3 regions of the Desulfosporosinus meridiei DSM 13257 genome follow, and region 3 is predicted to be linked to each of the others. Evidence: riboswitches for the same ligand, from Rfam matches in the RefSeq annotation. Region 3 holds a riboswitch; each other region holds the start of a gene.
The links. Region 3 has a riboswitch for cyclic di-GMP ahead of DESMER_RS14270 (hypothetical protein). Riboswitches for the same ligand answer to the same signal wherever they lie in the genome.

Region 1 (5,405 bases), 2.3 Mb from region 3:
TTTAAGTTTACAACAGATACATAGTTGCCAGTACACCTGTAACTGACATGACGACGGTGTAAGGCAGTGCTAGTTTCACCATTTCCATATAAGACAGGCGAATTAGCGGAGCAAGGGCAGAAGTCAACAGGAACAGGAACGCCGCCTGACCGTTTGGTGTAGCAACGGAAGGGATGTTTGTCCCCATGTTGATGGAAACTGCCATCTTGTTGTAATGATCCAAGGCAATGCCGCCGGCTTCAAAGGCTTTCTGTGCTTCAGTCATATAGACAGTAGCCACAAATACATTGTCACTGATTGCCGAAAGGACACCGTTGGCCGCAAAGAAAGCGACAAGCTGATCCTGTCCTTCCAGGTGCAGTACCCACTGAATGATCGGTGTAAACAGATGCTGGTCATGAATAACGGCAACGATGGAGAAAAATACGATCAGCAGCGCAGTAAAGGGCATTGCTTCTTCAAAGGCATGACCGATGCGCCCTTCTTCAATAACCCCGTTGAAAGCGGTAAGCAAAATGATAATCATCAGACCAATAATACCGACTTCTGCCAGGTGCAAGGCTAAGGAGAAGATCAGTAAGATGCCGCATACAGCCATAGCAATCAAACGGATACGTCCGCGAGTATCCATGGCAGCATCTTTGGCTTTGGCATCATCTTCCATAACCTTTCGAACAGACGCAGGAAGCTGATAACCGTATCCCCAAAACTTGGTGACTTCAAGGGTAATGGCGGTCAGGAGACCAGCGATCAGTACCGGGATAGAGACAGGTGCGCTGTTTAAAAAGAAATCAACGAAGTCCCATTTCATAATGGAGCCGATGAGTAAATTTTGTGGTTCACCAACCAGTGTTGTTGCTCCGCCCAGGGCAGTACCCACAGCGCCATGCATCATCAGATTGCGCAGAAAACCCCGGAACTGGTTTAGGTCTTCTTGGTATATGTCATCAATGATATGGTCGTGATTGATATCATAGGTGTCGAATACTTTTTCGCTGGAAGCAAACTTGTGGAAGATGTTGTAGAATCCATAGGCTACGGCTATAATTACTGCCGTTACGGTTAGGGCATCGAGAAAAGCGGAAAGAACTGCACCCATTATAGAGAACAGGAAGGCCAGGGCTACTTTAGAGCGTACTTTAGTAAGGATCTTGGTGAATAGATACACAAGACCTTCTTTCATAAAATAGATCCCGGCAACCATGAACATCAGAAGCAGAATGACCGGCAGGTTCAGTTCTACTTCGTGATAGATGGAATGGGGGTTGGTCAGCCCAATCACAACGGCTTCGATGGCCAGAAGTCCGCCCGCAGGGAGGGGATAACATTTTAGCGCCATTGCCAAGGTAAAAATAAATTCGACAATCAAGACCCACCCAGTAATGTACTTACCGGCGGTAAACATTAAAATAGGGTTTAATACCAGAAAAGCAAGAATTGTTGTTTTGTACCAGCTCGGAGCATGACCGAGAAAATTTGCGCTAAATGCCCGTCCGATACCCATCTGTTTTACCTGTCCGTTACCCGTTTGTTTCATATGCCCCTCCTCAAAAATGAAAAATTCTATATCAGCTAATAACATTATGAATGTGAATATTTACGGGTTAGTGACTTTTGTAGCATTCTATCGAATTACCACTTTTTGCATTAATAACACTGCTGAACTTGCGTATCGCTCCACAGTTCGCAAGACTAAATACTACACGATGTAAGAATTAGTCCATAGGTCAGAATAAAAATTCTACTACAATTAAGTCAATGTTCAATTACCTCCTTAACAAACACTAAATAACTACTTCGATTATTACTATTAGGCCTCGGTATAAGAATAATGCTCAATAGTAAATCAATCTACAATGCAGCAGTAGGGATGATTCTTCCTAAAACAAGAAGAGAGCAATCTAAAAAGACCGCTCTCCCCAGAGAAGTTCTGTGCTTGTAGTCTGGCGATCATAGCCCTCAAAGGTATTAGCAGCCCTTTGAATTTAGCCTTAGACCCATGACTTTAGCGTCCTTCGCTTTCGCGAAGTTTACCCCAACCGAACTTGGACTATTCAACTTTTACGGATTACAAAATCATCCGTAGTATACCAAATGTTTCTTTTAATCGTCAAGTATAATAATTGGTATTTGCTTAAGTTATTACCAAAGCAAAAGGATCATAATTACAAATTCTTATATACTACGGATAAAAGTTAAATGTAAATCAGATACTATCTTTTATTTTTGGTTTATTGATTTGATTTTCAGAGAGAACGAGAATTGAGCCGGTTCTTTTTTTATGCCCCGTTTGCAGGAAGAATTATTTTTCTTTTGTTGAAAGGGTTATGTTGTCCGGAATGTCGAATGAATGTTAATAACCAGGACGAAGTTGGCCAATGGGTCCAAAGCCTAATCGATGCGGACAACCTTCATGCTTTGGAGGCTTTTTTGTGTTAGTTGGAAAATGTAAATAGGAGAGAGCTGCCCAAAACTCTCCCCTTTTAAATAGATGTCTTATTATTGCCCCTAAAATATACTATGCTAGATCGTCCTATAAGGTTACAAGCTTGGTCTGGTTGCCTCAAGAAACTGATAATACTTGGACATAAGAGATAGGAAGACAAAGCTTCCTATAAACCAGATCCACGGGCCACCATTAATAAACACCAATAGTCCAATTTGTTTCAAAATGACCGCGACAGAACAGATAAATGAACTCCAAATTATTACATAAACCCAATAAATATATCTTTCCCTTCGTTGGGGTAGAAAGTAAATAAACAGCATTACTGCCGGTGCCCACGCTAAAATCGTCCATAGAGGGAGAATGCCGACATTAAAGGGTTCCGCATGCTGGTACCTAGTTAAATTAACAAAATGGTAGAGATGTTCAACAATAAAGTCTAAACCCGATCCCCACAATATTCCAAACCAAAATAGTTTCCTAAGTTCTTGCTTTGGAATGAAAACTAGAATTAAAAACAATAATCCAAATGCAAACGTTAAATAATAATATAGATAGGGGAGATTAAGTTTCATTATATGTAGAAGCCTCCCAAAACATGATTAGCATCTGTTGGCATTATGGTTAACAAAGGTGGGCAGGAATATACACCTCGACAGAAATCCCTTCTCTATACTTGGTCTTCACCGGGAACGGTGGGGGCTTTTTTTAAAAGATAGGACCTTTTTCCTATTTTTGATCTGTATAGAGGATAAAGACTAAGCATTGCAGAAAAAGCCAATATAAGAGCGTGTGAGAAGGTGAATTATTATTTGATCATAATTAATGAAACCGTCTGTAGGCGGATAGTCCACTACAGAAATAAATGTAATTTAACCAGAGAAGATTTAGCCTCTAATGTTGGGGTCAACTTGAAACACCTTATCAGCATAGAGGCTGGATCAAGGATTCCTCGTATAAGTGAGCTTGTACAATTGGCTGCAGGACTAGGTGTCTCAATTAATGACCTAGTTAATAACGAATAGATATCCTAGATAAACTCTGTACCTACCTTAATGTGGGAGTAGAGGAGCTGTTGGAGCATAAAAAAGACGCCGGTAATTAGTAATTAGCCGGCGCTTTGTATAGTAAATTTATCGATACCATCTAAAAGGATAAAATGTATAGAAATACGTGGAAGGGTAATAACGTGGTCGATCTCTCGAAGCAATAATTGATGGATCATAGGAAAGTAAGTCAAGTAGCATATGAACAGCTCCCCTTTTATGATATAACATAATATGGAATTTTTAGAATGTTGTGCAGGAACCCTTTTAAGATATACGAAAGGAGAGCTCATTTGCTCTCCTTTTTGGTTATCTGTATATTTAGTTCAATGACAGACCTCTCGATTAATATTTTTCAAACAAGTATATTATCGTTGAATATGTTACATCCTAACAATGGGTTAAAAGTCTTGGAATGCGCACCACAAGCCACTTTGCGCAACTATTGATAAACATATTACAAAGGAGGTTTTATAGGTGTTTAAACATGTCAAAGATATGGAATATACCGTACATGTGGATAAACCGGATCCTCGGTTTGCCGTATTATTACTTGAACAATTTGGTGGCGGCAATGGTGAACTAAAAGCAGCCATGCAGTATTTTTCCCAGAGTTTAGGGTGTAATGATCCAAAGATACGAGATTTGCTCCAAGACATTGCTGCAGAAGAATTAAGCCATCTAGAGATGGTGGGTGAGTGCCTGGCGATGCTGATTGGCCCCGTCGACAATATTCCTAAAGACTTTTCGGCAAATCATATGGCCTTACTTGGAGGCGGCCCCCTTCTGGTAAACTCTGCCGGAGTACCTTGGACGGCAAACTTTGTAAATTCCACCGGGGATCTCTATACAGATCTTTCTTCCAATGCCGGAGCGGAACTCAGAGCTAAGTTAGTTTATGAGCGTCTTCTTCAGCAAACCGATGATGCCGGTGTGAAAGATATGATTCGATTCCTATTAAGTCGTGAGGAATCCCATAATTTTTCCTTCATGCAAGCCCTGGAGACCATAAAAGGAACTGGAGTAAATAAAGACTTCCGGGATTCCGATTTCTCAAAGAAATACATGAATATGTCAACAGGTCAAGGGGACAGCAGAGGGCCTTGGAACCAAGGTAATGAGTTTTCTTATGAAGAAAACCCTAATGAGAAATATGGTGGACCTGCTCAGTATGGTAAAGACCCTCAACAAGCGGGAGCTAGGGAAGTTCAGCCTGGGTATAATGACAATACGCGGAATAACCCACAATACTCTCAACCACAGCCTAATCCAAAACATTAAATATGTCCCCAAATAGACTTTTGATAGTCAAAGAGGCTAAATGTGCAATAAAATGCCATTTAGCCTCTCGCTTTTCTGCTGGTTCGCTTCCTATTAATTTAATCTGGACTAAGGTTATGCTTTAATAAACTCGTTTTACTAACAGTCAACATGGAATGTTGAGATAAAAAAATTCAATGCCCCTAGACTGAGGATTAGTTTAATAAGTGCGACATTTAATAAGTTTGATGAACCTAGTCGTTATGACTATGGGGGTTTTTTGTATGACTAAGGGGTTCCTGTTCATGATGATGGTCATGATTGTGGCTATGGCTATGGGCAAGGCCCAGAGCATGAGCCATAGTATGTTTTCTATCAGGAAGAGCATCAAGCCAACCATTATTAGCATCCTCTTTGCTGTCTAAGAAGCCGATATAAGGCTTGATATCAAGCACGGGAGTTCCGTCATAGGCATCAATTCCGGAAATTATTAGCTCGTTGCCGTGTATTTCTTTTAGCTTAACAATACTTAAACCCAAAGGGTTGGGCCTTTTCGCAGAACGGCTGGCAAAAAGTCCAATTTCAATTTCTGGGGCCCAAGGGGGTCGGGTAAGCATTTCGATGGGTGGAGTTACTTCATTAAAGTGATAGAG
Region 2 (5,405 bases), 120 kb from region 3:
ATCCACACTGACGATCAATTGTCACCCCGGGTACATGTAAGGGATAATCAGCAATCAAGGCTGCCTGCCTTCCGATACAAAAACCTTGCTCCCCAACTTGAGTAACACAGCCCATAACCACATCCTCGACTAAAGCCGAATCCACTCCTGCCCGCTTCACAACTTCTCTCAACACCATACCTGCCAAATCTTCCGAGCGAAGGCTGCTCAATAATCCCTTTCTTCGACCTATGGGGGTTCTCACCGCTTCAATGATCACTGCTTCTCTCACTGTTTTTACCACCCTTCTTATATTCACTGTGTCCTCTCGTCCCTATTCTTTAAGGGGGAGGAAACACCTCAGACGTAATATTCGAATTTTCTGTTAATCACACACTGAACATTGCAATTACTGTGCCACTCAAGATCAGAGCCCCTATTTCAAGTGAACGACTAATTTCATCAGCTTGCCCCTTGTCCTTTGCCAATCCGCAGTTGTCCTGAATGACGGACAGTTGACAACACACTGCACACCTTTCCGGAGAATTATCATTCAGAAATCAGGAAAATGGGCTTAGGTGCACTGGCACATAAATTGCAATATTCGGAAATTAAAAGGAGGTCTCTCAAGTGGATTTTGAACTATCTGAAGAGCAACAAGCCTTCCAAAGCCTTGCTTACAAATTTGCCCTGAAGGAATTTCCACCCTTCGCCCAAGAATGTGATCGCGAGGAAAAATACCCTCGAGAAGTCTGGCAAAAAGCCTGTGAAGCCGGGCTGGTGGGAATTGCTATTCCAGAAGAATATGGCGGCCCAGGAGGAGGCTGGATTGAAACAGCTTTAATCACAGAACAACTATCTCGGGTAGATTTGGGCCTTGGCCTAGCCGCTGTTGCAGCAACTTTCGGAGCAGAAAACATCATAAATTATGGCAGCGAAGAGCAGAAGAAGACCTATCTCCCCTTACTGCCGGCCGGGAAGGCAATTTTCGCCGGGGCCTATACCGAGCCAAACGCCGGGAGCGATGTGGCAGGAACCTCAACTCGCGCTGTTAAAGATGGTTCAGACTATATCATTAATGGCAGCAAAACCTTTATTACCAACGGAACAATTTGTGACTACATGGTGGCCCTATGCGTCACAAACCCTGACTCACCGAAAAAAACTCAGCGTCACAGTTTAATAATTGTTGATGCCAACAGCCCGGGGATTACTCGAATGAAAATCCACGGCAAGATGGGAATTCGTGCCTCGGATACAGCTGAAATCACCTTTGAAGATGTCCGAGTTCCTCAAGCCAATCTTGTCGGTAAAGAAGGAAATGGCTTTTACCAACTAATGCACTTCTTTGATCAGACCCGCATCATGGTTGCCTCTCAAGGGCTTGGTTTAGCTCAAGGGGCCTTAGATTTAGCCTTAAAATATGTTCAAGAACGCAAGACCTTTGGTGTCCCTCTGGCTGCTAACCAAGCCATCCAGTTCCAACTGGCCGAGATGGCAACACGAATAGAATTAGCCAGGAACATAATTTATAAGGCCGCTTGGAAGGCGGATAATGGACAGCTGGATCCTGCACTTAATGCCATGGCCAAATTCTATTCCGGTGAAACCGCAGTCTGGGTTACTGACAAAGCTTTACAAATGCATGGCGGCTATGGTTATATCGACGAATATGATATTCAACGTTTTTATCGCGATGCTAAGATTTTAGAAATTTATGAAGGTGCCAAGGAGATCGAGAAAATTACCATTGCCAAACGCTTGTTTTAAGACTTTCTTCTGGTCTGGAAGCAGAAAAGCGGAAAACCCACTTATATAATTGGTATCTCAAAATTGATGAAAAACTCCCTGTTAATAATTAAAGTGAGGCTATTGGATTATTAAAAAACCAATAGCCTCACTTAATATACACAATTCAGCCTAGAGTTCGAGTTTTCCTGATCCTCAAACCGCCGGTTAACTCGCTAAAATATTTTGACCTAAGAGTTAGGGCACATACTTAAAATCTATCGATGCTATGAACTTTGTCAAGTCCTTTGACAAATCACATATCCTACCACTGTTTAAGAAATTGCCATACTTATCAAACAAGACTTTAATGATCGGACGACTGGGGTAGCTTTTTTGAACCTTTATTACCGTGCCGACCTCTCCGGTGTTTAAGGTGACAATTGAACCTTTGGGATAAAGTACTAAACATTGCAGAAAGCTCTTAACGATATTTTCATTAAAATCTTCACCCGAACCGGCAATGATTAATTCTAAGGCATAATAGGGTGGCAGCCCTTTTCTATAGGGGCGATCACTAATCAGAGCATCAAACACATCTGAAACTGCAACTACTTGCGCGTTAATAGTAATCGCCTGCTGACTTACTCCATCAGGATAACCATGGCCATTCCAGCGCTCATGGTGGTGTCTAATAATTGAAAGCACCTCAGCGGATAAATCCGCCTCTTTAAGCATCTCCTCACCGATAAGGGGATGCTTCTTTATAATCTCTAATTCCTTAGCCGTCAATTCTGAGGGCTTATTCAAAATCTCAGGAGGTATTGATCCTTTACCTATATCATGCAACAACGCACCTAGGGTTAAATCTCTTAGGGTTTGTCCGGCAAAACCGATTTGCATCCCTATAAGTGTGGCTAAAATTGCCACGTTCACGGAGTGGATGTAGGTATCGTCATCGAACTGACGAAACTTATTTAGATCTATGTATACTTGATCGGCTCCTTCCAGCTCATGGATAATCTTATCCACAGCAGATAAGGTCTTATACAAATGATCGACACTAAAAAGACACATATTTTCAAAAACTTCTCTTATGTTACCCACAATATCTTGGTATTCAGATTCATCAAATTTGTAGGTTTTATTACACCTTTGAGATTTATTCAGCTTATATTTTAAGGTGTAAAGCTTGCGTTTCCGGAGAAGTTCTAGAATATTCGCTGTGATAGGCTTGCCTTTAGATAACAAAAGTATTCCTTGTTTATCAAACAAATCAAGCGAAGAAAGCTCTCCAACTTGGAATATTGCCGTCGATAAAGGTTCCAAATAAGTTATCAAAACCACAATTCCTCCTAAAAACAAAAAAAGCTGACATAATTCAGCGAAACTTCTTATCTATTCGATAACCCGGCTGTCTTCACACATGTGTAAGACCCGTGGCTTTGCGTCCTCAGTTCTCACTGAGTTTGCCTTTATCGCAGAATTACGATATTGATATTACCTAAGTACTACGTACATAGGTCTTTGTACCTAATATATCATACTACATATACAAATTATATACTTTTTTCTTAAAACTTCCCTCATTTTACCTTCAATAACCGAATTTCTACATAAATATTCTTAATTATATTAAAGATAAAATTTTAATCTTCAGGGAATTAAGTGTGTAAAATTAACTATGCCGCCGCAAGTTAATTTTACACAGCCTACCGTATCTGCCACTGAATCAGGCTAAAGCTCCTTTCTCAACCTAGGATCCAAAAAGTCCCTTAAGCTGTCCCCTATGAAATTCGTTCCTACTGCCATTGTGAGAATCGCTAAGCCAGGAAAAGTCCCAATCCACCAATAGTTAAAATTCAATACGCCATCGGCAACCATTGCTCCCCATTCCGGAGTGGGGGGAGGAGAACCTAACCCTAAAAAGCTCAAGCCCGAAAAAAGAAGAATCGCATTGCCAAAATCCAGAGTTGCCAAGACTAAAACCGGTCCAACGCTATTGGGGAGAATCTCGTTAAAAAATATTCTAAAATGGGAGGCACCCAGGGATTTGGCCGCTTCCACATACTCATTCTCTTTGTTGGCAATAACCATACTGCGCATTACTCGAGCATAGTTAGGCCACCAAATGATCGCCATTGCCAACAGAGTATTATACAGGCTGGGACCTAAGGCAGCTGCGATAGTCATAGCTAAAATAATACCGGGGAAGGCCATGACCATTTCTGAGATTCTCATCATGATTTCATCAGTAAGTCCACCAATATAGCCGGCAATACCGCCATAGATCATTCCAACAAAGGACGCCAGAATAATAGTCGCCAGTCCGGCAATCAGAGAGATGCGGCTGCCCATCAATACACGACTAAAAACATCTCGGCCGATGCTGTCCGTACCAAACCAATGAAGACTGCTGGGGGCTTGAAAGCGATGGGCCAGATCTTGGGCCAAATAGTTATAAGGGGTAATCAAGGGCGCCACCAGAGCAATTACAATCCACAAAGAACATACAATTATCCCTATCGAAAACAGAAAGTTGTTTTTCATAATTCGCAGCAGCATATTAATGATACCTCACTCTGGGGTCAAGAATTCCATAAAGAATGTCCACGAGCAAATTAATCACAACATAGTTAATGGAAATCAAGATTGATACCCCAATGATAGCAGGAAAATCCAAATTCCCTGCTGCCTTATAGGCATATTGCCCGATACCAGGCCAGGCAAATATCGTTTCTACTAACACCATACCACCTAGAAGGTTGCCAAACCCTATACCTATGACCGTAACAACAGGAATTAAGGCATTTCCTAAGGCATGACGCATGATAATCATTTTTTCCGTCAGACCTTTTGCCCTTGCCGTACGAATGAAATCTAAGGACATAACTTCCAGCAGACTGGAACGAGTTGTACGAGTAATCAAGCCCATGGTAAAAGAGCCCAAGACCAACCCGGGTAAAAGCAAATGCCATAAAGCATCCCTGGCCAAACTCCAATTTCCAGCCAGAAGAGCGTCAATAACGTAAAGGTGAGTCACTTCAACGGGCGGCTTCAGATAAGGGCTTATTCGCCCAGGGCCTGGAGCTATTCCAAAATGTACATAAAACAGCAGTAAGAACATAAGTCCCAACCAAAAACTAGGTACAGATACTCCTAAAACAGAAATACCCCTAATCAGTTGATCCATTGCGCTATTGCGCTTAATGGCCGAAATAATTCCAAACAGCATACCAAAAATAATGGCAATAATAATTGAGAAAATCGCTAATTCAATAGTGGCGGGAAAATAGTCCTGCAAATCATCCAGTACCGGCCGCTGAGTTCTGATAGAGGTACCTAAATCACCCTGAACCAAATTGCCGACATAGATAAAATATTGAGTGTACAAGGGTTTATCCATCCCCCACTTGGCTTTAAAAGCCTCTACCATTTCAGGGTTATCAATATTTCTCTGACTTAAATTGGCCAAAACCGGGTCACTGGGCACTGAGTGAGAAATGACAAAGACAACCAGGGAAACTCCTATGACCAGGAACACTAAGAAAAACAATCTTCTTGCTATATACTTGAGAAGTCCCAACGATATTCACCCCCTCAGGCCTGTTCAATCAAACTAACTTCTAGGGAGGGCAGATGCGATATGCATCTGCCCTCTAGGTTATTATTTTGCTGAAACATTTTTTAAATTTATT
Region 3 (5,405 bases):
CAGTTCTATTGGTTTATCCAAAGGTATATCTATAGGTTTATCTATTGCATTTTCCTTTTCCGCTGCTGCCACTGCCTCTTCCGCTGCACTTCCTTGCTTTTGCTTCATCAGGTTTTCCGGCTCATGAAGGTCTTCTTCCTGAGGCGTCCGGCCACTAATTGTCTGCCGCAGCTCCCGCTGGCTCATATTCCCAACATCATTATCCGCTATAAATTGTTCCCGGTCCTCTAGCGGAATACCAAAAAGGATGAGCCCTTGGGTGTAGTTCAAATGGTGCATCGATGCACCATTTGGCCTCTCTTTTCCGTCGGGAGAGGAGAGTATAGGTCCGTACTCCCGGAAGGTTTTCATCAGTCTGCTGGCTGTGCTTCGGGAGTAACTCACGGATTCAGTCAACCATTTGAGCCACTCACCATGGGGTACCAGCTCTTTGGCTTCCGTCAGACACCGTCCGATCTCAACGGCGTTGCTAAGCAGCATTTTACCGCTTTCCTCCTTGATAAAGTTAATCTCGGACGCGATTTGCTCAAGCGTCCTGTTGGAATTTTCCATTCTCATATCGGCTGCCATCCTTTTACGGAATGTCTTTTCAGATACCGCTATAGGATATGCCATGCCCCAGAAAAGCGTGAGGTCTATAGTGCCAATAAAAAGAATGCAGTTTTTAATTTTGTCACAATATAGATGCTTTACAATCATTTCAGAGGTATTCAGACCTACCTCTTTGAAGTTAAGCGTCCTTTTTCAAAACTATTCTTTTAGATGATAGGGAACTGTGATAACAACTAAATCCGTTCTAAAAAGTAAGAAGGCTCGGATAAGTAAACTCGATTGGTTATGGAGAATATTGTGCCAACCTTTTTTGGGAATAAATTGCGGGATAATCACTGTAACTTGATAATTAAACTCTTTAGCTTTATGCTCGACGGTATCCATAAATTTAAATAGCGGTTGAATAATACTTCTATATTGAGAATGTAATGTGACTAAGCGAACGCCAGTCTGCCACTTATCCCACTTTTGTTCTAACTTCTTTTCATCTTCTCTATCAAATGATACATAGACCGCAATAATTTGCTGAGCAGATAAGGATTTTGCATAGTTTAAGGATTTCTCTACCACCCGGGTAATTCCTGCAACAGGGACAATGATTACGTTCCCTTCAATTGGAATAGCTGGTTCATGGGGTGAAATACGCAATTGATCGGCGATTTTTTCGTAGTGCCTATGAATACTATGAAACAGATAAATAATAATCGGTAAGAAGACTAGGACTGGCCATACCTGTAGAAATTTCGTTAAGAAAAACATTACCGTTACAATAAGGCTAATAAGAGCACCTAACGAATTAATAATAAGTTTTGAAGTCCAATCTTTTGGCTTCTCACGAATCCATTTTTTCATCATGCCTAACTGGGCTAAAGTAAAAGGAATAAAAACCCCAATAGCATAAAGTGGGATAAGATGTTCTGTTTCCCCTTCAAATACAATAATTAAAATTATGGAAAATAATCCCAGGATAATAATCCCATTCGAGTATCCCAGACGGTCTCCTCGTACGGTAAACATTCTTGCGATAAATTTGTCTTTGGCAAGATTGACAGCCAGTAATGGAAAAGCTGTATACCCTGTATTCGCTGCAAGGATTAAAATTAATGCGGTAGTACCCTGAATAAAGTAATACATCCAGTTACGCCCAAAGATAGTTTCAGCAATTTGGGATACAACTGTTTGTTCTACTACAGGGGTTATTCCGTAATAATAGGCTAAGCAAACAATTCCAGAGAATAATATCGCCAAGAGTGTTCCCATTGCAATTAAGGTTTTAGCTGCATTATTGGGCGCAGGGTCTTTGAAGTTAGGGATAGCATTCGAAATGGCTTCAACACCTGTTAATGCAGAACTTCCCGAAGCGAAGGCTTTTAGGAGTAAAAACAAACTAATTCCAGCCACAGGGGTTCCTATGGGGGTATGCAGTCCAGGTTGTACTTGGCCGGTAAAGATGTTATATAAACCAACACCAATTAATATTACTAAGGCTACAACAAACAAATAAACCGGATAGGCTAAAATAGAAGCGGATTCTGTTACTCCTCTTAAATTAAGAAGTGTAATACAAACAACAAAAAAGATGGCAATACTGACATTATGATTATGTAATGTCGGAAACGCGGAGGTAATTGCATCAGTACCCGCTGAAACGCTGACAGCAACTGTTAAAATATAATCTACCAACAAAGAACCGCCTGCGATTAGTCCAAAATTAACCCCCAAATTGTTTTTAGATACAACATATGCTCCACCGCCATGTGGATAAGCAAAGATAACTTGCCTATAAGATAAAATTAACGCTGCTAATAAAACAAGGACTCCCATTGCTATCGGAATTGAATACCAAATGGCCGTGGCTCCAATTGTTACCAGTACAATCAATATTTGTTCCGGGCCATACGCTACGGAGGATAGAGCATCAGACGAAAGTATCGCCAAGGCTTTTTTCTTGTTAAGTTTTTGTTCTCCTATTTCAGTTGATCTTAAAGGACGGCCAATTAAATAACGTTTAAAAGCATATTTGATTTTCAACACCACCTATATAGATGCTTAATTTAGAATGCCCTGTTCATGATAAAAACTCTCATATTGATACGTAAAACAAACCTTCTGCCTATCGCCTCTCAAGTCCGACATTCCTTTCAATACCGCTTCTATGCTAGGTTAGTGTTGACTTGCCGATGGAATCAATGTTTGATGAAACTGTTGAATATAATACTCCTATGCTGAAAAAATGTAAACAAATACGTAATATAATGCCAAAAAGAACGCATAAAAAGCAATCACCGCAAATAGCTGGTTTTTCTTATCTAAATATTAATAAATCGTCTTTTGTCACTAGGCAAGGAATCATTGCCTAGGACAGAAGATGTTTCATGAGAATCCTCTGTCGCTTCTATCAATCCTTTAACAAAGACCCGTTGAGCTCTCAGTCATGAGCACTCAACGGGCCTTTGTTAAAGGACGTGATTTTGAATCTGTGCTTTTGGATCAGCTTGCTCGTCTTCTAATATCCGTTTTCTTAGGGTGCTTTAAGTCTAAATTCGGCGTCATTATTTTAATCTCTTTATCCTTAATAGTCTTAACGTAAAATAAAAGGGAACCGTATAAAGCAAAGAAGATTGTTAAAACAAAATAACTCGTTGCTTGAGATACATAAGTAGTAGAAACACGAGTACTCACGTGACCTGCATTGAGCTCCAACACTTTTAAATATCCCATGGTATAGAACATTAGAGTACAAAGATAGCAAATAACCGATATTATTGGCACTTTAACACCCCCCCACACTTCGTCTCCAAAAGCCAGGAAATATAATCAGATAACTTCTTCATTCTTCATAGAAAAATCGCCACACCTTCTTGGCTGTGACGACTGTAGGTTTAACTGATTCGGTGATTCGGTAACCTGGCAATCATCAGTTATACAACTGGAAGACCCATGGCTTTGCGTCCTTGGCTTTCGCTCAAGTTTGCTAATGTCGTCACTGGTATATTTATTGGGTCAATTATACCATAGGAATAGGTCTTTTGTACCATTATTAATAGGACCTTTTTATCATTATTGCATTTATTTTTTATTAATCTTCATAAACGCCTCTTGGCTGCTTCAACTCATCCGACTGCTCATAGGTGTCTGGTACATATTTGACCTCAGCAAAATTCTTTGTTACTAATTCAGTCTCTAATATTTCCCCGCTTTTCCTTCTAATTATTTTATTTCTCCATATTTCATTTTTTCGGAAATATTTATTCCCAATTTTTAAAAACTGATGGTCTTTCTCAAATACATGATAAGCAAAGTCTAGGTTCTGATCGACCCTCAGTTCTCCTTCTAAGCACTTCTCCGAAAGCCAAAGTCTTAGTTGGAAAGTATATGCGGTACAATTCATAAACTGATAGTCTATATAGTTATAAAAAACGGTTGCCCCACTACCAAAGGGCAACACCCTTCTGTCATCTGGAAAAGGATCGAAACTGTGATGATACCGTTTGGTAACAGTCAAAGGACTATGAATAACCAACCAATGGATTAGGTTAGCTATTTGACAGATACCACCACCAATGCCAGGCTTTGCTTCTCCACAAGACAACAAAATACCTGGTAAATATCCCTTACGCTTAGTTGTGAGTCCTACTAGTTTGCAAAAAGAAAATGTTTCACCAGGCCTTATAATAATGCCATCAATCCGCCCAATCGCTATTGAGAGATTTTTAACTTTGTTATGTTGCAACTGCAGGTCTGTATCACCGAGTTTTCTAATCAGTACAGACTGATGTTTCTTCACTCGATATGGTAGCTTTTCGGTACTTTTTAGAGAAGCAAACGTTTTACCCTCAAAGCTCCACTTTAAATATGTTATCAATCTCCGAAACCATACCGATAAAAAGTAGAATATTGGGTGTACTTCGCTTAGCAACCTACGTGCCATTATCCTTTTCTCCACATCTCAAATAAATGATTACTCAAATGAAATTTACTACCCTAGCATTTTATCCGCTAAGTGCCGGGAACAGCTGAATCATTCCACTCTAATATTTCTACTCTTTTCCCCTCGCATCCTTCCTCTAAAGTAAAAATAACCCAATAAAAAAAGATTCAGATCAATATATTTCCGTACACACTCTGTCACCATAAAAAGAACACACACTTCTCAAATCCGCCTATACCAATGCTTTCACTCACCCCCGATATAGCACTGCCACTGACTCCACCTTTGATTCGTTTACCTTATCATAATGAGCCGCTTTAACTCAATTTTCAATTCTTCAGTCCGTTTGTCCAATGCTTGAATCACTTATTGATGCATACAATATTTAGAGGATCAAATAACTTCCTAAGTTATAGAACATGATTCTGGATATACATGTGCAGTTATTTAAGAAATAAGAAAGTGGGAATGTGAAATGAGTGCAGATCAGAAATGCCCTATATGCCCGAAATGCGAGCAGGAATATGATAATGCGAATTCTGGAGGAGAAATTAACGTCTGTCCAAATTGCGAAGCGATGGAAATGCTAAAAATTTACGCCAAGCACCTAGTCCAGGAAAAATAATAAACTGATTCATTTTGCCAGCTGACTAAATCCTATGAATAGCCGCATCATAAAGGTGCTCTTGATTAGGGGGTCGCAAATTTCTTCTTAATAGAATTGCGACACCCCCTACACGTGGCAAGCGGAGCAGACACATTTTGTGCTTGCTCCGCTGTTTTCAAAATAATTGTTTTTTAACTCTATCTCTCTGTATGCCTCTTTAACCTTTAATGTTTTTTTGATCTAATAGTCTGATGACCGGAATCAGTGAACAAAGTATAGCAATACCGATAATTAAAATCCCTGATATCAGAAACC

Region 1: it holds a riboswitch for cyclic di-GMP, as region 3 does, so the genes downstream of both, nhaB (sodium/proton antiporter NhaB) here and DESMER_RS14270 (hypothetical protein) in region 3, are expected to answer to the same signal.
Region 2: it holds a riboswitch for cyclic di-GMP, as region 3 does, so the genes downstream of both, DESMER_RS14780 (HD-GYP domain-containing protein) here and DESMER_RS14270 (hypothetical protein) in region 3, are expected to answer to the same signal.

The regions. Positions count from the first base shown of each region.
Region 1 covers NC_018515.1:489,703-495,107, forward strand. Annotated here, with positions in the region: gene nhaB (sodium/proton antiporter NhaB) at 8-1,537, opposite strand; cyclic di-GMP riboswitch class I at 1,935-2,045, opposite strand; gene DESMER_RS02280 (helix-turn-helix transcriptional regulator) at 3,247-3,471, shown strand; gene DESMER_RS24885 (helix-turn-helix domain-containing protein) at 3,474-3,551, shown strand; gene DESMER_RS02285 (manganese catalase family protein) at 3,970-4,773, shown strand; gene tsaA (tRNA (N6-threonylcarbamoyladenosine(37)-N6)-methyltransferase TrmO) at 5,007-5,405, opposite strand, start outside.
Region 2 covers NC_018515.1:3,206,172-3,211,576, forward strand. Annotated here, with positions in the region: gene DESMER_RS14770 (thiolase family protein) at 1-271, opposite strand, end outside; gene DESMER_RS14775 (acyl-CoA dehydrogenase family protein) at 610-1,749, shown strand; gene DESMER_RS14780 (HD-GYP domain-containing protein) at 1,966-3,054, opposite strand; cyclic di-GMP riboswitch class I at 3,109-3,191, opposite strand; gene DESMER_RS14785 (ABC transporter permease) at 3,445-4,272, opposite strand; gene DESMER_RS14790 (ABC transporter permease) at 4,274-5,293, opposite strand; gene DESMER_RS14795 (ABC transporter substrate-binding protein) at 5,375-5,405, opposite strand, start outside.
Region 3 covers NC_018515.1:3,082,150-3,087,554, forward strand. Annotated here, with positions in the region: gene DESMER_RS14260 (DUF3102 domain-containing protein) at 1-558, opposite strand, end outside; gene DESMER_RS14265 (APC family permease) at 751-2,577, opposite strand; gene DESMER_RS14270 (hypothetical protein) at 3,043-3,324, opposite strand; cyclic di-GMP riboswitch class I at 3,451-3,538, opposite strand; gene DESMER_RS14275 (VanW family protein) at 3,632-4,483, opposite strand; gene mef(A) (macrolide efflux MFS transporter Mef(A)) at 5,308-5,405, opposite strand, start outside.